2 linked regions of the Blastopirellula marina genome follow. The protein of the gene in region 2 binds, or shares a complex with, the protein of the main gene of each other region. Links are inferred from orthologs where the notes say so. Each region holds a gene or a part of one and is shown on either strand. Other genes may lie near its edges. The genes, in order: rpsJ and nusB.

The links.
Region 1: the proteins of nusB (region 2) and rpsJ are in contact, whole or in part, in a solved structure (PDB 3D3B), measured with the Escherichia coli proteins. The link is inferred for Blastopirellula marina from one-to-one orthologs.

The regions. Positions count from the first base shown.
Region 1 is NZ_PUIA01000026.1:13,159-28,895, forward strand. What follows is about bases 12,398-15,303. They hold rpsJ (30S ribosomal protein S10), read right to left. Parts: upstream 14,057-15,303; coding sequence 13,739-14,056; downstream 12,398-13,738. Other genes in these bases: rplD (50S ribosomal protein L4), read right to left, coding at 12,398-12,886; rplC (50S ribosomal protein L3), read right to left, coding at 12,936-13,625; fusA (elongation factor G), read right to left, coding at 14,495-15,303. In the rest of the region: rpmJ (50S ribosomal protein L36), read right to left, coding at 79-192; C5Y96_RS08200 (NAD(P)-dependent oxidoreductase), read right to left, coding at 375-1,103; map (type I methionyl aminopeptidase), read right to left, coding at 1,113-1,883; C5Y96_RS08210 (adenylate kinase), read right to left, coding at 1,880-2,464; preprotein translocase subunit SecY, read right to left, coding at 2,592-3,977; rplO (50S ribosomal protein L15), read right to left, coding at 4,224-4,721; rpsE (30S ribosomal protein S5), read right to left, coding at 4,721-5,203; rplR (50S ribosomal protein L18), read right to left, coding at 5,282-5,647; rplF (50S ribosomal protein L6), read right to left, coding at 5,722-6,267; rpsH (30S ribosomal protein S8), read right to left, coding at 6,344-6,742; C5Y96_RS08245 (type Z 30S ribosomal protein S14), read right to left, coding at 6,756-6,941; rplE (50S ribosomal protein L5), read right to left, coding at 7,014-7,586; rplX (50S ribosomal protein L24), read right to left, coding at 7,648-7,989; rplN (50S ribosomal protein L14), read right to left, coding at 7,989-8,357; rpsQ (30S ribosomal protein S17), read right to left, coding at 8,417-8,731; rpmC (50S ribosomal protein L29), read right to left, coding at 8,762-8,965; and 8 more genes. UniProt on the Escherichia coli protein: Involved in the binding of tRNA to the ribosomes. Part of the processive rRNA transcription and antitermination complex (rrnTAC). The complex forms an RNA-chaperone ring around the RNA exit tunnel of RNA polymerase (RNAP).
Region 2 is NZ_PUIA01000003.1:116,189-121,062, forward strand. The notes cover bases 1,525-4,412. They hold nusB (transcription antitermination factor NusB), read left to right. Parts: upstream 1,525-2,699; coding sequence 2,700-3,125; downstream 3,126-4,412. Other genes in these bases: rho (transcription termination factor Rho), read left to right, coding at 1,525-1,923; ribH (6,7-dimethyl-8-ribityllumazine synthase), read left to right, coding at 2,111-2,593; ftsY (signal recognition particle-docking protein FtsY), read left to right, coding at 3,223-4,215; C5Y96_RS00915 (calmodulin-binding protein), read left to right, coding at 4,391-4,412. Outside these bases: more of rho, read left to right, coding at 664-1,524; more of C5Y96_RS00915, read left to right, coding at 4,413-4,714. UniProt on the Escherichia coli protein: Part of the processive rRNA transcription and antitermination complex (rrnTAC). The complex forms an RNA-chaperone ring around the RNA exit tunnel of RNA polymerase (RNAP).

The sequences.
Region 1 (15,737 bases), on a different replicon or contig from region 2:
GCGAAGTGGTGCGATGTTTCGTTTTGCCCTCCCGGGCCACCCTTAGATTAAGGGGAAACACCGTGGCAAGACGGAAAACTAGCCCTGTCGTTGCTTGTGACGGGCGTTTTCACAAATGACGTAGACCCGGCCTCGACGGCGGACCACTTTGCATTTGTCGCAAATTCGCTTAACGCTGGCTCTTACCTTCATGACTCTCTACTTCCAAACCTTGGGCGTTGGGGAAGCGGGACAGTATACCCGACTTTCTTTTCCACTGGCAAGGGGCGGAATGATGAAAAGTTCGGTTTTCGAAGGGTGAAATGGCTCATTCCTCTTGACCAGAGAATCATTTCGCTCCCGTGCTAAGCGGCGGATACCAACAGGCCAACCACTTACGCTTCCTCACGATTGTAAATCACTGGCATTTGACCGACCCACTTCTCCCATACCTCCCTATCTGTGGCCAAATCCGCCATAAAATGAGCCACATTGATGCGGCTGGTGGTTCCGGCATTAAAAATGGGATCCCGCGTCGGGGAAGGGGCCAATTCGTATTCTGTGACTTCGCTTTGATTGACCAGGCTATCGGGCCTGACGACGACCCAGCTCAGCGAGGAATTATTTTTTCCAATTTCTTGCCGAAGCACGCCGGAGGCCTGTTCGTTGTCGGCGTGTGGAGGTACCGCCCAACGAATTAAGCCCACGACAATTCGATTGGCAAACGTGGCTGGCTCGTCCAAATCCCGGTTCCGGTTGCCGGCGGTATTCATCAGTACGAATCGGACGCGGCCAGTTGGCTTTGCCTGCTCGATTGCCCGGCAAAGACGCCGTGTGGCATCGGTGACAAGCCTGCGCGGATTACCAAACAGCCCCTTGAATGTCAAATTGTGCCCCAGGCACGAAGCAACCGCGTCGCATCCGGAAACGTGCTGCCCGAGCTCTTCGTCAGCTAGATCTAAAAGGTTGGCCTCGACGATCGTAATGCTGGGATGACTACGCACCGAATCAGGCAAACGATCTCGCGAGCGGACGATTACCCGAACCTGATGTCCTCGCTTCAGAAGCTGTTCTACCAGCAGCTTGCCGGTCGCTCCGGTAGCCCCTACCACGAGAACCGTCATAGCAACTGCCTAATCATCGCCGGTCAGGATGCGCACGCCTGAGGTAGTCAGGGCCAGCGTGTGCTCGAAGTGCGCCGTCAGGCTATGATCCTTGGTCGAGAGAGTCCATCCGTCACCGTGCAGATAGAGATCTTCCCGCCCTACGGCAACCATCGGCTCGACAGCGATGACCAGGCCTGGTCGCAGGTCAAAGTCCCCTTTCTGCCGGAACTCACGCGAATCGTAGTTGGGAACCTGGGGCTCTTCGTGCATCGTCGTACCGATGCCATGTCCTACCAAGGTCGTAATCACCGAGAATCCGGCCGATTCGACCACATTCTGCATTTCTTTGGCCACCTGGCTCCAGCGTTTTTTCACCGGGAGAAGCTCGATGGCGACATGCAGTGCCCGCTCGGTTACTTCCATCAGCTTCTTCGCTTCATCGCTGATCTCGCCGACAGCATAGGTCCAGGCCGAATCGCCGCACCAACCACCGATTTTGGCACCGGTATCGACGCTGACGATGTCGCCTTCTTTGAGGATTCGCTTGCCAGGAATGCCGTGCACCACTTCGTCGTTCACAGAAACGCACGTGGCAGCAGGAAAGGGAACCTTACCCGGAACCCCTTTGAACAGCGGAATGGCCCCCGCTTCGGCGAACAGGTCGTCTACCGCCTTGTCGAGTTCAGCCGTGGTAACCCCTGGCCTGACCAGCTCGGCCACTTTTTGGTGGGCTTGCCGAACGAGCTGCCCGGCAACGTGCATTTTCTCGATCTCGCGTTTGGAGCGGAGCGTGATCATGCGTTTCTCTTTCGGTCCACTTCTTCCAGAATGGTTTTGATGCGGTCGAAGACTTCGTCGATCGAGCCGATCCCGTCGATACGGTGCAAAACCTGCTGCTCTTCGTAATAGGCGATCAGCGGCGAGGTCATATCGTCGTAGACCTTCATACGGTTACGAATTGTCTCTTCGTTGTCGTCGCCGCGGTCTTCTTTCTGAGCGCGAGCCATCAGCCGGCTTAAGAGTTCGTCCTGATCGACCGTGAGGTTCAATACGGCATCAACCGCTTCGTCATCGACTGCCAAGCCCAGATCAAGCGATGCGGCTTGTGGCAAGGTTCGGGGGAAGCCATCGAGCAAATAGCCGTTGCGACAATCGGGCTGAGCCAGACGCTGACGCACGAGTTGGACGACGATTTCGTCCGCGGCCAGACGGCCACCCTCCATTTGCGCAGCGACCTTCAGGCCGAGCTCTGTCTTGTTACGGATCGCTTCCCGCAGCATTTCCCCCGTCGAGATATGGGGAATGTTCAGAAATTCGACCAGCTTTTGGGACTGCGTCCCTTTGCCGACACCAGGAGGTCCGAGAAAGATAATCCGCATGGCCAAACCGCAGTCCAGCTTGGGCGTAAACGACGTGGGACATCATCGACACCGAAGTCACAAAATCGAAGCCGCCTTTCCCATGGGGTAATGGAAAGGCGGGACGTGCCATCCTGGCGAGAAAGGGTTAGCCCTCGATGAGCCCCTTGTAGTTACGCATCACCAAGTGACTGTCGATCTTTTGGACCAGGTCGAATGCCACACTCACAGCGATGAGCAAACCAGTACCACCGTAGAAACTTGCCACCTGAGGCGAGACACCCAGTTCCGCGGAAACGAGCGTCGGAATGATCGCCACCAAGGCAAGGAAGCCTGCACCCACGTACGTGATGCGAACCATCACCTTTTCCAAGTATTCTTCCGTGCGCCGACCTGGACGATAGCCGGGAATGAACGAACCGAAGTTCTTCAGGTTCTCCGAGACGTCCTTCGGATTGAAGGTGATCGCCGTCCAGAAGTAGCAGAAGAAGTAGATCAACGCGATGTAGCAAGCGATGTACAGGAAGCTTTGTCCGCGAGCGAAAACGTCAGCCAGGTTGGCCAGCGTTGCTGATTCGGTCCATCCGGCAAGAGCCTGGAAGATGAACTGTGGGAATAACAGCAAGCTGCTCGCGAAAATGATCGGCATCACACCGGCTTGATTGATTCGCAGTGGAAGGAACTGGCGGGTACCCCCATAAACGCGACGACCGCGAACATGCTTGGCACTCTGCATTGGGATCTTGCGTTGTCCCTGCATGATAAAGACCACACCAGTGATCACAGCCACAAACAGGATCGCTAACACCACAATGGTTTCAATACCAAACTCCCCTCGCGTGAAGTTGGTCAGCTCAGGCTTGGTATTGTAAAGCAGGTCCAGCAGCGCCCCTGGCATTGCCGCGAGAATACCAGCCATAATCAAAAGGCTGATACCGTTGCCGATGCCGAACTCGTCGATCTGCTCGCCGAGCCACATCAAAAAGACGGTCCCGCAGGTCATGATCGCCACAGCGACGATCGCCCAGCCCCAATAGAGGCTTTTATCGATATTGCCTGGTTCTGCGGATGTCCAGAACGCCTGGTTGACGATACTATCACCCCCTTCACCCACGGCCGTCATCGACGCCAGGTAGAAGTAACTCTGGATGACGCACAAAGCCACCGTCGCATAACGGGTGTACTCGTTGATTTTCTTGCGTCCCGTTTCCCCTTCCTTCTGCAGCTCTTCCAGCGGCTTCCAGACGGTACCGAGGAGTTGGAAGATAATCGACGCCGAAATATACGGCATGATACCCAGACCAAAGATAGTGATCTGGCTCAACGCACTGGCACTGAAAACGGAGACTTGCTGCAGCAAGCCAGCAACCCCTTCGTTTCCTTGCGAAGCGAACATCTCTTGCAGCTTGAGCTGGTCGATCATCGGCAGAGGGATTTGCGAGCCGACACGAAAGACGGCCAACAAGCCGATCGTCAAAAGAATCTTCGTCCGTAGTTCGGGGATGGTGAAGAGGACGCGTACTTTTTCCAACATGACAATCTAACCCGATTTGGCTAGTTCGAATGAATGCCTGTCAGCAGGCATAGCAATGAACGATGGTTTGCAGGGATGTGCGGATGAGTAAATTTACACCAAACCGCGTGTCTCAGACTAGACCACCCGAATGAGTCCTATCCGTAAATTCGAGCGTATTTCCGCATTCTTGCGGTTCGCTAATCACTGCTTGCGCAAAAAACATGCCCACGTAACAACGTGGGCATGTCGTGTTTTGGCTTTTAACTAGGCCTTAGCACCTTTGGCGGCTTCCTTCTTTTCAGCCACCGTGGTGATGCGGACGACCGTGTTGCAGGTACCGCCAGCCTTTTCGATCTTTTCCTTTGCCGAGGCGCTGAAGCGATGAGCTTCGACCGTCAGCTTCTTGGAAAGTTCACCGTCGCCGAGAATCTTAACTTCATCGAAACGACGCTTGCACAGGCCCTTTTCACGGAGCGTTTCCATGGTGACCGTATCACCATCGTTGAACAGCTCGTTCAGGTCCTTGATGTTGACAGCAGCAACCGTCAGTGCCCAGCGGTTGTTGAAACCACGCTTAGGCACGTGACGAACGATCGGGGTTTGACCACCCTGGAAAGTCGGACGATTCGACCAACCAGCACGGCTACGAGCACCCTTGTGACCGCGTTGCGAAGTCTTGCCCCAACCGCTACCGGAACCACGTCCGATACGTTGGCGACGCTTGTTCTTTTGAACGCCTTGGTTGATATCGTGCAAACTCATTAGACAGCAACTCCTCGCAGGCGTTGAATTTCTTCCTTGGTTCGCAGTTGTTCCAGTGCGTTCAGGGTGGCTTTCACCAGAACGACTGGGTTCGTCGAACCAAAGCTCTTGGTCAAAACGTCGTGGATCCCTGCAGCTTCGCAGACGGCACGAACCGAAGCACCAGCGATGATACCGGTACCAGGGTGAGCTGGAAGCATAACCACGCGGCCGGCACCAAAAGTACCGATCACCTTGTGCGGGATCGAGCCTTCAACGATCGGCACTTCCAGCATCTTGCGTTCAGCTTGCTTGACGGCCTTCTGAACGCTCGGTGGGACTTCGTTGGCTTTGCCATAGCCCCAACCGACCTTGCTCTTGCCGTCACCAATGACGACCATTGCCGCGAAGCTGAAACGACGACCACCCTTGACCACGGCGGCACAACGCTTGATCTTCACGACCTTTTCGACGAATCCGCCTTTGCCAGAATCTTTCGCCACGGTATTGGCTCTCCCGTTTGGATGTTACCGATCTGAGGACCGGGTTTTCCCAACGCTTTGAAATGACTTAGTTATCTACTAGAAGTCCAATCCACCTTCGCGAGCGGCCGATGCCAGTGCGGCAACACGTCCGTTATAGCGAAAGTGACCACGATCGAAGCAAACCTGCTTCAGCCCGGCAGCCAATGCCTTTTCGGCGATGGCCTTGCCGATCTTCGCGGCGGCTTCACAGTTGCCAGCAGTAGCATCCGCACGCAGATCTTTGTCGCGGGAAGAAGCCGACACCAAGGTGCGACCTGCTTCGTCATCGATGATCTGGCAATAGATGTTGTTATTGCTGCGGTAAATGGTCAGACGCGGACGTTCTGCGTTGCCACGAACCTTTCGACGGACGTGATTGCTCCGACGCTTCCGCTGCTTGGCAATGAATTTTTGCTTGTTCACGACTCAACTAGCCTCGTGGGTGCCGCGGTAACAGCCGCGACACGATGACTTCAATTAACGTGGTTATTTACCGATTACTTACCAGCGGCCTTACCAGGCTTCAGCTTAACGCGTTCGCCTTGGTAGCGGACACCCTTGCCCTTATAAGGCTCAGGCTTACGGCTGGCACGCACTTCGGCAGCAAACTGACCGACGCGTTGCTTGTCGATACCCTTGATCAGAATGTGGGTCTGGTCTGGGCAAGTGACGGTGAGATCCTTGGGGATCTTCTTATGAACTTCATTGGCGAAACCGACGCGAAGCTGCAGGATGTCGCCGGCGATAGCCGCCAAGTAACCAACGCCTACAACTTCCAATCGCTTTTCGTAACCCTTGTCCACACCTTCGACCATGTTGGAGATTAGGGCCCGGGTCAGGCCGTGCATGGCCTTACCGGTTCGGGTATCTTCCTTTCGCGAGACAACCACTTCCTTTTCGTCTTCACTCAGTTCGATGGTGATGACAGGATTGGCAGTGTACGAAAGCTTGCCGAGGGGGCCTTCGATGTTGACGGTTTGACCGTCGATCGAAACCTTGACCTTTTCAGGCAGGGCAACTGGTTTTCTACCTAGTCGGGACATTTTCTTAACCTATCTTAGGCAATGGGTCTCTGCGAAGGAGACTGTCCTGGTGGATGAATGGATTACGAGCTGGTAACTACCAGACTTCGCACAATACTTCGCCGCCGATCTTCTTCTGGCGAGCTTCACGATCGCTGATCACACCACTGGAGGTGCTGATCACGGTGATACCCATGCCATTGAGGATTGGACGCAAATCGGTCGACTTGGAATAAATTCGACGACCAGGCTTGCTGATACGCTTGATGTGCTGAATCACGCGTTCCCCGCTGGGGCCGTACTTCAGTTCCAAGCGAATCTGCTTCACCGGATGGTCCTCGGTTTCTACCCAGTCCCAGATGTAGCCTTCACGCTTCAACACGTCGGCCAAACCGCGTTTGACTTTGGACGTGGGCATTTCAACGTGTGGGTGCTCGACGCGAACCGCATTGCGAATACGGGTCAACATGTCGGCGATAGGGTCGGTCATCATAATACTTCGGGTCCCCTTACCAACTCGCCTTGCGTAAACCTGGAATCAGCCCTCGATCCGCCAAGTTGCGAATACAAATACGGCAGACACCAAACTTTCGGTACACGGCACGTGGTCGACCGCACATAGTGCAGCGACGTTCACGCCGAGACGAAAACTTCGGCTCGCGATTGGCCTTGGCGATTTTTGACTTGCTTGCCACGAGGATTTCCTACCTGGAAAACGAATCGACTGAGTAAACGTTCTTTATACGGTCCGGTCTAAGCACTACGACTTAGGCGGTCTTCTTCTTTTTAGGATCTTCCCGCTGGAACGGCATGCCCAACAGAGCAAGCAGTTCGCGAGCTTCGTCATCGGTTGCCCCGGTAGTGACGAAGGTGATGTCCATACCTTGCTGACGGGTGTACTTGTCCGGGTTCAATTCCGGGAACACCATCTGCTCGGTAAGGCCCATCGTATAATTGCCGTTGCCGTCAAAGCTCTTGGGGTTCACACCACGGAAGTCGCGAACCTGTGGAAGGGCCAGCGAGACCAGGCGGTCCAGAAACTCGTACATGCGTTGACGACGAAGGGTGACCTTCACGCCGATCGGCATGCCTTCACGCAGCTTGAAAGCGGCGACGCTCTTACGAGCACGGCAGATCATCGGGCGCTGGCCGGTGAATTCCGACATGGCTTCCGCAGCTTCGTCGACATGTTTCTTTTCGGTGACGGCGGTACCAACACCCATGTTGACGACGATCTTCCGCAAGCGAGGCAGGTTCATCGGGTTCTTACGACCGAGCTTTTCAGCCAGTGCGGGAAGCACTTCGTTTTCGTATTGTTCTTGAAGTCGTGGTTTGCTCATGGCTTATCTCGAACGATTACCGGCTCACGCCTTTTGACTTGGGACTGCCGCCAGGCAGTAATTATTTCTTCTTGGCCGGACTCAGCTGGCCGATTTCGGCATTGCATGACTTGCAGTACCGAACCTTGCTGCCGTCCTCTTTGATCTTGGCACCGGTCTTGGTGCGGGCCTTGCACTCGGTGCAAACCAGCATGACGTTGGAAATGTCGATTGGCATTTCCTTCGACAGCTTGCCCCCCTTAGGGTTACGCTGGCTTGGCTTGACGTGCTTGTAAACCTTAGCCACGCCTTCCACGAGGATCTTGCCCTTTTCAGGGTAGACCTTCAGGACCTTGCCACGAAGTTCGCTGGCCGCATCGGCGCCGGTGATGATTTCGACGGTGTCGTCAACTTTGATATGCATTAGACCACCTCACTGGCCAAACTGACGATCTTCATGAACTTGCGATCTCGCAGCTCACGAGCGACCGCACCGAAAATACGCGTGCCACGCGGATTATTGTCTTTGTCAATCAGTACGACCGCGTTGCGATCGAACCGGATGTAGCTTCCGTCTGGACGACGAGTCGGCTTTTTGCAGCGAACGATCACGGCACGAACAACGGCCTTCTTCTTCACGTCCGCACCTGCCACAACTTCCTTCACCGAGCAGATAATCACGTCACCCAGGCCAGCGGTACGCTTACGCGTTCCACCGAGAACCTTAATGCACATGACTTCCTTCGCTCCGGTGTTGTCGGCGACGGCCAGTCTTGTTTCTTGTTGAATCATCGCTTTTTAAATCCAACCCTATGCCGCGGCTGATGTCAGCTTTGGCGGTGTACGGGAGCTTATCTATCTTCTTGTTCTTGGAGGTGAGCCGCTTGTTCACGAGCAGCCTTCAAAGCGGCCACGTCAACTTCGGTGCTCTTTTCCACGATCCGAACCAATTCCCAACGCTTTGTCTTGCTGCGGGGACGGCTCTCGATGATCTCGACCCGATCGCCCAGGCCCGACTCGTTGTTCTCGTCGTGCACATGGCAAACCATGCGTCGCGAGTAGTACTTGCCGTACAGCGGGTGACGGATACGACGGGCGATTTCAACGCGTCGCGTTTTGTCTTGCTTGTCGCCCGTCACTCGACCGACCAATACTTTCTTGGGCATTGCCGAATCTCTCTTTAAACTTCGCTTGAATTAGGTACTGGCCGCGGCGGCTGCTCGCTCGGCTTTAATCGTTTTAATCCGAGCCACCAACTTGCGATTCTTCGCTAATTCGCTGGGGGCGTCCAAACGTTCGGTCTGAGACTGAACTCGCAGACGAAACAGGTTGTCCATGGCGTTCTTCAGATTCGCCTGGAGCTGATCGTCGCTCAGTTCTCGCAATTCGCTTGCTTTCATTGCCTTATTGCCTAATCACGTTTCGCTTGCGGTTATGTCGCCGCCGACCATCGTGGCCAGGTCCTCAGTGGACTAGGCCTCAGTTGTTTCCAGTTCCGGACGACGACGCACGAAGCGGCATCGAACCGGCATCTTGTGAGCCAAACGAGCGAAACAAATCTTCGCTTGTTGCTCGGTGACACCCTTGAGCTCGTACATGACCGTACCGGGCTTCACGGTGGCGACCCAACGGTCAGGCTCACCTTTACCCTTACCCATACGAGTCTCCAACGGGCGAGCCGTTACCGACTTGTGGGGGAAGATCCGGATGTACAACTTACCGATACCACGGACGTACTGCTGAGCAGCGATACGACCCGCTTCGATCGTTTGAGCGGTAATATGTCCCGCTTGTGTGGATTGAAGTCCGTAATCACCAAGGACGACGGTATTGCCACGAGTGGCATTACCTTTTATACGTCTTCTTTGGCTTTTTCGGTGCTTCACTCGTCGAGGCATCATAGCCATCGGAGTCGTCCCCTTCGTAAAAACCGTTATTGATCCAGACCTGGACCCCGATGTGTCCCTGCGGAGTACGTGCTTCAGTGAAGCCGTAATCGATCTTCGCCCGCAGGGTGCTCAACGGAATCGATCCTTCAATTTGCTTTTCGCGGCGAGCCATTTCCGCACCACCAAGACGCCCGGCCATTTGGATTTTGATGCCACGGGCACCGGCCTCCATGGTGCTTTCGATCGCACGTTTCATCGTGCGGCGGAAGCTGGCACGCTTGGCCAACTGATCGGCGATATCCTCGGCGACCAACTGGGCTCGCAGTTCTGGGCGACCGACTTCTTCAATCTTCAGATTGATGCGACGGCCAACCAGGTTTTGCAGTTCTTCCTGCAGCTTTTCGACTTCCTGCCCCTTCTGACCAATGATCAGACCAGGTCGGGCGACGAACAACGTCACGCGAACTTCATCGCGAGTCCGTTCGATTTCGACTTTGTCGATACCTGCATTACGGTACTTTTGGCGAATGCGTTGATCAGGGTGCTTCAGGATGAAGTCCCGGATCTTCTTATCTTCCAGGAGCAAGCCTGGAAAATCACGCTTCGACGCAAACCATTTGCTCTTCCAGCCGACCATGACGCCGGTACGAAACGCAACTGGATTAACTTTTTGTCCCATGCTTGTCTCTCGACTCGAAGACGGGGCAACCACCTGGTTACCTTAGCCTTGGAGTTCCTCCAGGGTGACGTGAATGTGACAGGTCCGCTTCAAAATCGGGAACGCGCTTCCACGAGCTCGGGGGCGGAATCGCTTAATGATCGGGCCACCATCGACGCGAGCTTCGCGAACAAACAAAGCATGCTGGTTAGCAGCACGACCTTCGTTCTGTTCCGAGTCTTGCGAGTTGCCGATGGCACTCTTAATGACTTCTTCCAGCAGGCGAGCACCACGCTGCGGTTGATATCGCAGAATATCGAGTGCCTCGTCGGCCAGCTTGCCACGCACCAAATCGGCTAGCGGGCGCACCTTTCGTGGGCTGATGCGTGCCAGTCGGTGGGTCGCTTTGAACATGGTTGATCAACTCCTCGAACCACGGGTGTCGGGCAAGGCCCTTGTTAGCCGTGGGCAGCCAAGCTGCGTTTGCCAATCGGTATGCGTTATTTCTTCTTCTTGTCAGCGCCATGACCACGGAAGGTTCGCGTCGGTGCGAATTCGCCGAGCTTGTGCCCGATCATGTCTTCAGTGACATAAACTTTCAGGTGGGCCTTGCCGTTGTGGACCATGAACGTGTGGCCGATGAACTCGGGAATGATCGTGCAAGATCGAGCCCAGGTCTTGATCGGGTCCTTGGTGCCAGCCTCTTCTTGCTTGGCAACCTTTTCATAAACGTTGGGGTCGACGTACGGCCCTTTTTTTAGGGATCGGCTCATCTTTGAAAACCTTTAGGATCGCGGCTTGGCGGCCTAACTTTCCGTGTGCTGTGGGTGCTCTTACTTCAACAACTTCAGTAGACCGTAACGACGCGAACGACGGCGACGAACGATCGAGCGATTGGAAGCCTTCTTGCGGTGACGCGTTGCACCACCTTTGGTCGGCTTACCTTGTGGCGTAACCGGATGACGACCACCCTTGGTACGACCTTCACCACCACCGTGTGGATGGTCGATCGGGTTCATCGCGGTACCACGGACGTGAGGACGTCGACCAAGCCAACGCTTACGACCAGCCTTACCGAGCGAAATCTTTTCGTGATCCGGGTTGCTTACACGACCGATGGTCGCACGGCAGCGGCTCGAAACACGGCGAATTTCGCCACTGGGCAGCGACAGCTGAGCCCAATCGGCTTCGCAGGCCATCAAAGTGGCCGAGCTACCAGCCGAGCGGCACATTGCACCACCACGGCCAGGCGTCATCTCAATATTGTGAACGGTGGTCCCAGCAGGGATGTTCTTCAACGGCAGGCAGTTACCAACCGATGGCGAAGCTTCGCTACCGCTTTGGACCTTATCGCCAGCCTTCAAACCATCGGGAGCGAGGATATATCGCTTTTCGCCGTCAACGTAGTTCAACAGGGCGATACGAGCACTGCGGTTCGGATCGTACTGCACCGAGGCAACCACTGCCGGCACACCATCTTTGGCGCGACGAAAGTCGATCACACGGTAACGACGCTTATGGCCACCACCGCGGTGACGGGTGGTGATCTTACCTTGGTTGTTACGACCGCCGGTCTTGGTCAGCTTCCGGAGAAGGTTCTTCTCTGGCTGTGCTCCCTTGGTCAACTCTTTGAAGTCGCTGACCGAGGCGTTACGACGCCCAGCGGAAGTTGGCTTGTATTTTCGGATACCCATGGTTCGTCTCGTAGTTTATTACGGGTCGCTGTCTTATGCGGAGGACCGAACTCGATTAATAGAAGTCGATCTTTTGATCATCAGCCAACGTGACGATGGCTTTCTTCCAGTTGCGGGTCGTTCCGTTGCGAAAACGATAACGGCGGGCCTTGCCCTTACGCGTTTGCGTCTTCACGCTGGCGACTTTGACGTCGAACAACTCTTCAACCGCACGACGGACATCCAACTTGGTGGCAGCCGGAGCGATCTCGAATGTATATTGATTCAAGTCTTCCGAAACCTGAACACCCTTTTCAGTCACCAGCGGACGCAGGATCACTTGGTGCGAATCAAGCGTACGGGTTGGGGTGTCTGTGCTCGGTTTGTAGTAAGGCCGTGCCATGTTGGCACCTCTGTCACTATGTCAGGTTGAATTGATTTACCGTTAAGTCAATCGACCAAAAGCGATTATTCGCCCTTGCCACTGCTCCGAAGCGAGTCGAGAGCAGCTTTAGTGATGACTAACTTCCGAGGACGCAGAACCGAGTAGGCGTTCAGTTCAGCAACTGGGCTGACCGAGACACCTTCGATGTTCCGTGCACTGCGGTAGAAGATCGGATCGTGCTTTTCCAGCGCGATCGCAACCTTTTGACCGTAAACACCCAGGGCTTTCAAAGCACCTGCGACGCTCTTGGTCTTGATTTCACTTTGAGCCAGGTCGTCAACAACAACCACTTGCTCGCCTTGGATCTTGCTGGCGATTGCCATACGGGTCGCGATCTTCAACGCCTTCTTGTTCAGGCGGTACGAGTAATCGCGTGGGCGAATCGCGAAGATGTGACCACCGCCACGGCGAACGCCGCTACGTTTGGAACCGGCACGTGCGTTACCAGTACCTTTCTGGCGATACATCTTCTTGGTCGAACCAGCAACTTCAGCACGTGTCTTACTGCGGTGTGTACCCTGACGGAGATTCGCCTGGTACATCACGACAGCGTCGTGCATCAACTGCTTGTTGATCGACGGAGCGATTTCAGCCGGATCAAGCTCGTACTTGCCGACTTCCTTTCCGCTCTTGTCAAAAATTGGCAAACTGACCATGGAACTATTCTTTCACGCGTTGACGCGACTTAATGCTTCAAGGACGCCGTTAGCGAACCATATTTGTTTCACGAACGATCACGTATCCGCCATTCGGGCCTGGAACGGCACCGTTAAGCAAGATCACGCCGTTTTCTTCGTCGACCTTGACCACCTTCAGATTGCGAGTGGTGACCTTGGCGTTCCCGTACTGGCCGCTCATCCTCAGGCCCTTAAACGTACGGCTTGGATAGGCACTGCAACCGGTGCCACCGGTGTGACGGTGAACCTTCTTCACACCGTGGGTAGCACGCTGACCAGCGAAATTGTGTCGCTTCATCACACCGGCGTAACCGCGACCGCGGCTAGTGGCAATGACGTCGACGCGGGCTGCTTCAGCGAGAACGCCGATGCTGATCTCTTGACCAACTTCAGCACCTTCGATCGAACCACGAAGTTCACGGATGAAACGCTTTGGTTCGCATCCGGCCTTTGCGGCAGCTTCACCGCCAGCGGCGGCCAACTTCTTCGATCGCTTGCTTGAGAGAGGAGCAACGTGACCACGTTCACTACGAATCGCCAAACGACGGGGCTTGTCGCCGTAACCGAGCTGAATTGCCTCGTAGCCATCGCGCTCCATGGTTCGCACCTGGAGAACGTGACAGGGACCTGCTTGTACAACCGTAACCGGGATAACTTCACCAGACTCTGTATAGATCTGGGTCATCCCGACCTTACGGCCGAGTATGCCTTTTGCCATGATTCGTCGCCTTGTAGTCCGTTGCTCGCTTCGATGGATTAGCCAAGTCGGCCAATTACCACCCGAAGCTTCCAGCCATCCAAAGACTCTTTAAAACGAGCTAAGTGGGTAAACTATCGAGTTGTTGCCTTGATCTTGATATCGACACCAGCTGGCAGATTCAGCTTGTTGAGCGATTCAATCGTCTTGGCGGTAGCCTGGACGATATCGATCAGACGCTTGTGCGTCCGAACTTCAAACTGCTGACGTGCCTTTTTGTCGATATGCGGACCCGACAGAACGGTGTACCGTTCGATGCGAGTCGGCAACGGAATGGGGCCATGCACTTCCGAATGGGTCCGCTTCGCCGTATCGACGATGTCGAGAGCACTCTGATCCAAGATCGAGTGATCGTAAGCTTCCATCCGAATGCGAATAATTTCTTTCGCCACGTGCCTGACCCCTATAAGCTGCTTCCCGGAAACCCGGGGTTGTAATTTCTTTTCGCTCCCTAGTCGCTCTTTGAGCTAACCGGGAAACAGATGATATTAAAAATCCAAGGCTGTTTCGTCAATGGGCTCAGGTTTGGATTTCGAACCTTTTTCGAATGGTTGTCTCGATCGGCGAAAAAAGCCCTGTTTTCAGGCACAATACGCTACTTCTCGAAACTTACGGGTATGGGCAATTCTCGGAATAACCTGTCGGATTTTTCGTTCTCGCAGACCTGAATTCAGAGCCCGCAGACCGAACTGACATAAATTGCCCATGATTCATGGATCCAACCTGGGCTTCAGCAGTGCAACCCATCTGCCAACCTAACCCTGTCGAGCAGCCAGGTTGACCGTGTGAATCGCGACCCACCGCCACCCAGTCGGCCCAGTCACCGCAGATCACATAAACTGCTTAATTAATTCTGGTGGGGCAGGGGCGTACTTGAGCGGTTCCATGCTGCTGGATGCCCGGCCTTGGCTTAGGCTTCGCATCGCACTGGAATAGCCAAAAAGCTCGGCCAGCGGGGCGTGGGCCTCGATGATCGCGTCGCCGGAGCGATTCTCGGTCTTGGCGATCTCGCCCCGCCGCTTCATGATGTCTCCGACGAAATCCCCCATGTAATCTTCCGGGGTTGTGATGGTCAGCTTCATGATCGGCTCGAGCAGGGTTGGCACGGCGGCTTCCAGGCCTTTCTCGAAAGCATCTCCCGCAGCAATCGCAAAGGCAGTCTCGGTCGAACCGACTTCCGCTGCTTCGGCGTCGAGGATGGTGACTTTGATATCAGCTAACGGAAACCCACCGATGATGCCGCCGCCCGCAGCCCGGCTTTGCAGCTCTTCGATCGCCGCTTCGACCAGGTTGTACGGCACACGTTCTGGCGGAACCCGAGGAATGATAATGACCGGCTGTTGCTGATTCGGTGCGTGCTCGACCTGAATCGTAACCTTCGCGAACAACTGCTGCCCCTGAATTACGCGATGACATTCGCCAGTGACTTTCGCCGATTTGCCGATCGTTTCGCGGTAGCTCACGCGTGGCTTGTGCACCTTCACGTTCAGCTTGAAATCACGCAGCAGGCGATGGCGAATCACTTCCAAGTGCAGTTCACCCATCCCGCTAATGATCGTCTGCCCGGTATCTTTGTTTTCGCTGGCGGCGAACGTCGGATCCTGGCGGCGCATCATCGCCAGGGTCTCGGAAAGCTTGTCGCGGTCCGCGGACGATTCCGGTTCAATCGCCATGCCGATCACGGTCTCTGGAAACTTGATCGACTCCAGCAAAATAGGGCTGCGCGTATCACACAGCGTATCCCCAGTCACCGAGTGACGCAGGCCAATAATGCCCACGATATCGCCCGTACCAACGTGATCGACCTGTTCTTTTTTGGAGGCTTGAATGTGCCACAACTGAGCACAGTTCTCTTTCACATCGCGACCAGGATTCAGCAGGCGCGAGTTTGGCTTCAATTCACCGGAATACACGCGAACCCAGGTCATGTCGCCGTGCTTGGCAGGCAGCACTTTGAAGACCAGGCCGCAAAACGGCTCCGCGGGATCTGGCTCGCGCTTCTCGGCCTGATTCTTCTTCGTAGGATTCGTACCCACGACGGCCGGCACATCCTTGGGACTCGGCAGGTAGTAC
Region 2 (4,874 bases):
GGGGGTCAAGAAATTACCTGCGTCGATAGCAGCCTGAATTATCGTTACCCCTTTAATTTACAACCATTTACGAAGACTCGGATTCCTGCGAATATCGCCTCGCGAATCTTCGAGCGTTTTGCTACAACGAAAGAGCCTCCTCCTCATCCTGGAACAGCCTGCGTCCACCGAAGACGCCCTGCATGCCGATTTTTTAAAGAACCGCTTCGCTAGGTAGCCGGTCTGAACAGTTGGTTAAGGGACATTCCTTTAGACAACTCTGGCCAGGAAACTCCTCTTGGAGAACATTCTCCTATGGCACACAGAAACACGACAACAAACCGAAATACAAACAACAATTCGAATTCGAATAACAAGTTAACGTCCCGGGTCTCGAAGGACGCCAACGCTTTTGGTGCCGGTATTTTGCCGGAAACCAACGAGGCGGCTTCGGATCAAGCCAATTATCCCATGCCCAACGCGCCCCAACCCTCAGATTCTTCCTCGAACCACGCCTCGGACGGTCATCGCTCGTCGCGCGGATCGAACCGACGCAACAACAACCATAACAATTACGACGATGGTCCCGAGCCAATGTCGCTGGCCGAGCAGATCGCTCGCGGCAAGCATCGTGGCGATCAAGGGGAAGACGACGAGCAGTTCGAGCAGCTTAAGCACAGTGAAGTGCACATCGCCGAACTGCAGAAGATGTCGATGCAGGAACTGATTGAAGAGGCCCGCAAGGAGAACCTCGAAGACGTTTCCGGCTCGCGCCGCCAGGACCTGATCTTCCGCATCCTGAAGGAACGCGTGAAGATGTCGGGCTTGATGTACGGCGAAGGTACGCTGGAAATCCTGCCCGATGGCTTTGGCTTCTTGCGTAGCCCCGACTACCACTATCTGTCGTGCCCGGACGATATCTACGTCTCTCCCAGCCAGATCCGCCGATTTGGTTTGAAGACCGGTAACATCGTCACCGGGCAGATTCGTCCACCGAAGGAAAACGAACGCTACTTCGCGCTGTTGCGTGTGGAAGCAGTTAACTATCAGGACCCGAACGTCGCGGCCCAGAAGGTCTTTTTCGACGACCTGACGCCACTGCATCCGGACGATCGGATCCGCATGGAAACGACCCCAGACGAATACAGCGGACGCATTATAGACCTGATCGTGCCGATCGGTTTCGGTCAGCGTGGCCTGATCGTCAGCCCACCGCGGGCCGGTAAGACGATCATGATGCAGAACATGGCCAAGGCCGTTCTCACGAACTACCCCGACGCCTACTGCATTATGCTGCTGATCGACGAACGTCCCGAGGAAGTAACCGACATGGAGCGGCAGGTCAAAGGACCCAACTGCGAAGTGATCAGTTCGACCTTCGACGAACCGCCGTCGCGTCACGTGCAAGTGGCCGAAATGGTCATCGAAAAAGCCAAGCGTATGGTCGAGTTCGGGACCGACGTGGTCATCTTCCTCGACTCGATCACGCGATTGGCTCGGGCCTGGAATAGCGAATGTCCCCCTTCGGGCAAGCTGCTTTCCGGTGGTCTGGATGCCAACGCCTTGCAACGCCCCAAACGCTTCCTCGGCTCGGCCCGTAAGGTCGAAGAGGGGGGCTCGCTGACGATTATCGCCACAGCCCTGGTCGACACCGGCAGCCGCATGGACGACGTGATCTTCGAAGAGTTCAAGGGAACCGGTAACCAGGAAATCGTGCTCGATCGCCGTATGGTCGACCGTCGCATTTACCCGGCCATCGACATCAACGCCAGCGGTACCCGCCGCGAAGAGATGCTGATGGATCCCGAAGAATACCGCCGCGTGTGCATCCTGCGTCGCGTACTCAACGAAATGAACCCGCCCGACGCGATGGAGTTCCTGCTTGGTCATATGAGCAAGAACAAGACCAACGCCGAGTTTCTGATGAGCATGAATGTGCAGTAAGGCACACTTCACGCTGACCGCGTTCCAACGAATCCTGTCCCCTCTCCCTTCCCAAGGGAGAGGGCTAGGGTGAGGGTTGGGAAGCGGGTACCATTTTGGCCCCTCACCCTAACCCTCTCCCCCAAGGGGCGAGGGGACCCGAGTTTGGTCTCTCTCACCTCCGTGCAATTCCCGAATTGAGATTACCGTGCCTAACATCTTCTCCGGAACCGATTACCGTCCGACGGGCGATCGCGTGGCGATTGTCGTTTCGACTTACAACACCTCGATTACCGACAAGCTGCTGACCGGTTCGCTGCAAACGTTGGAAAGCCGCGGGTTCGCCCAGGCTGACATCGACGTGGCCAAGGTGCCGGGTGCCTGGGAAATTCCGCTTGCTGCCTCCGTGATGGCCAAAAGTGGGAAGTATGCCGCTGTCATTTGCCTGGGATGTGTGATCCGCGGCGAAACGACGCACGACGTCCACATCAACACCCAGGTCAGCCAGACACTGGGCAACCTGGCGATGCAGTGCCAAATCCCGGTTGCGTTTGGCGTGCTGACTTGCAATACCGTCGAACAGGCCATCAGCCGATCTGGGGGAGCCGTGGGCAATAAGGGAGTCGAAGCCGCGGAAGCTGCCCTGGAAATGATGGGACTTCTGCGAAATCTGCCGCAGTCGAAACCATGAACTGGCCACGCTCGCTATAATTCAACCAATCTGGCCGGCGAACCCCAACAAGTCGCATCGTGTGCCGGCAAGACGTATTCGAGACGAAGGCATTCTCTAGATTCCCATGGCAAGACGTAGTCGAGCTCGTGAAGTTGTTCTCCAAATCCTCTATCAAGAGGATCTCAATCCCGATGCGGATCCGCGTCTGGCCGATGAGTTCCTGCGTGCGCGTTTGAAGCATGACGAGAACCTGATTCAGTTCGGCCGTTACCTGCTGATCGGTACTCGCGAACACCGCAAGAAGATCGACATGCAGTTGGAACGCTTCGCCGACAACTGGAGCCTCCGCCGCATGGCCGCGACCGATCGTAACTTGTTGCGGCTGGGTGCGTTCGAGATCATCTATTCCGACACGCCGGCCCGCGTGGCCATCAACGAAGCGGTTGAACTGGCCAAACGCTTCGGTGGCAAACACAGTCCCCAGTTCGTCAACGGTCTGCTGGACCGGATTCTGAAAAGCATCCAAGCCGAAGGTGCCGATCCTGCCTAGCTGGCGGTGGCAGACAATCAGCCGAGATTCGGCTACATTGGCGTTGGACCAATGGTTACTTACGCCCCACCCAGGGGAAGAGGATTGATTCGTAGCGATGGGCATATTCGGATTCGGTAAGAAGAAAGAAGACGCGGAAACGAGCTCAGCGGAAGCCACTTCGGAAAAGGAAGCGGGCTTCTTTGGCCGGTTGGGGCAAGGTCTTGAGAAGACGCGCCGCCTGCTTAACACCGACATCCGCGACCTCTTCAAGGCGGAAGGCCGCCTGGTCGACGAAGAGTTGCTCGACGAGATCTTCGCGATTCTCATTCGCACCGATATGGGGGCCGGACCAGCCAACCAAATCAAAGACCGCATTGCCCGCGACTTCCGCGGCCGTGTTGTCCATACCGAAGACATCCTGAAGAACATTCAGGACGAACTGGCAGGCCTGATGCAGCAGGACAAAGAGCCCATCAAAATGGCGGCTCAAGGTCCGACGGTCATCCTGGTCGTGGGTGTGAATGGGGCTGGCAAAACGACTTCGATTGCCAAGCTGACGCGGTGGTTTATCGATCAAGGGAACTCCGTGGTGTTGGGGGCTGGCGATACGTTTCGGGCGGCGGCTTCCGAACAGCTTTCGATCTGGGCCGAACGGCTCGGCGCAACGATCATCCGCGGCGAAGCTGGCAGCGATCCGGCCAGCGTCGCGTTTCGCGCGGTCGACGAAGGGCTGAAGCTGAATGCCGACGTCGTCATCATCGATACGGCAGGTCGTCTGCAAACGCAGAAGAACCTGATGACCCAACTCGACAAAATGCGACGCGTGATCGGCAAGAAGATCGAAGATGCTCCGCACGAAGTACTGCTCGTGCTGGATGCCACCGCCGGTCAAAACGGCATCAGCCAGGCCAAAGGCTTCTCGGACGCGGCGCAGTGTACCGGCATCGTGCTGACCAAGCTCGACGGAACCGCCAAGGGGGGCGTCGTGGTGCCGATCCGCAAGGAATTCCAACTGCCGGTGAAGTTCATCGGCGTGGGGGAAAAGCCGGAAGACCTGACCCGCTTCGATCCCGAAGCATTCTGCAACGCTCTGTTCGCTACGAGCTAGCATCGTAGCGCTGTCCCTAATTTGACTGTGGTGCCGGTTCTGCGGGATTTTCGCTTAATTCCTGCCTGGGGACTCGCCGATGCTTATGGTGCGGCATGTCTCCGTGTCCGTGGGGAGTGTGGGTGATTGGCCACGACTTCCAGTGAACCACAACTGAGTATTAGGGGGATCATCGATGTTTCGACGCATCGTACTTGGTCTGATCATTGCCGCTTCAATGTCGGTTACTTTCTCCAGCGCCGAAGCTGGTGACCAGGCTTTCAGCCGCGTATGGGGCGGGACCTACGGTAGCTACGACTGGGAACGTTTCTATCACTATCCCTACGTCTACTATCCCCAAAACTTCCAGGGTGCCGAGTACTACCGCAGCCGCGAGAGCCTGTACTACCGCTACCCAACCGAAATGCGAATTCCGGTCTACAACGAGCAGTGGCAGAACCACTACCCCAACGGTCGCTTGTACCACTCGGGGCATCACTTCCTGTTGGATGTGTTCTAAAGCGACCGTTTGAAGTTGGAAGTGTTTCGTTTTCAGTCCGAGGATCGTAAAGGTCTTCCTGGACGCAGCACCTCAAATCAAAATCATGGAAAAGGCGAGAGCTTGCCCGCACAGGCTCTCGTCTTTTTGTTTGCGCGCATCCGAACCCAGCACGCCCAAT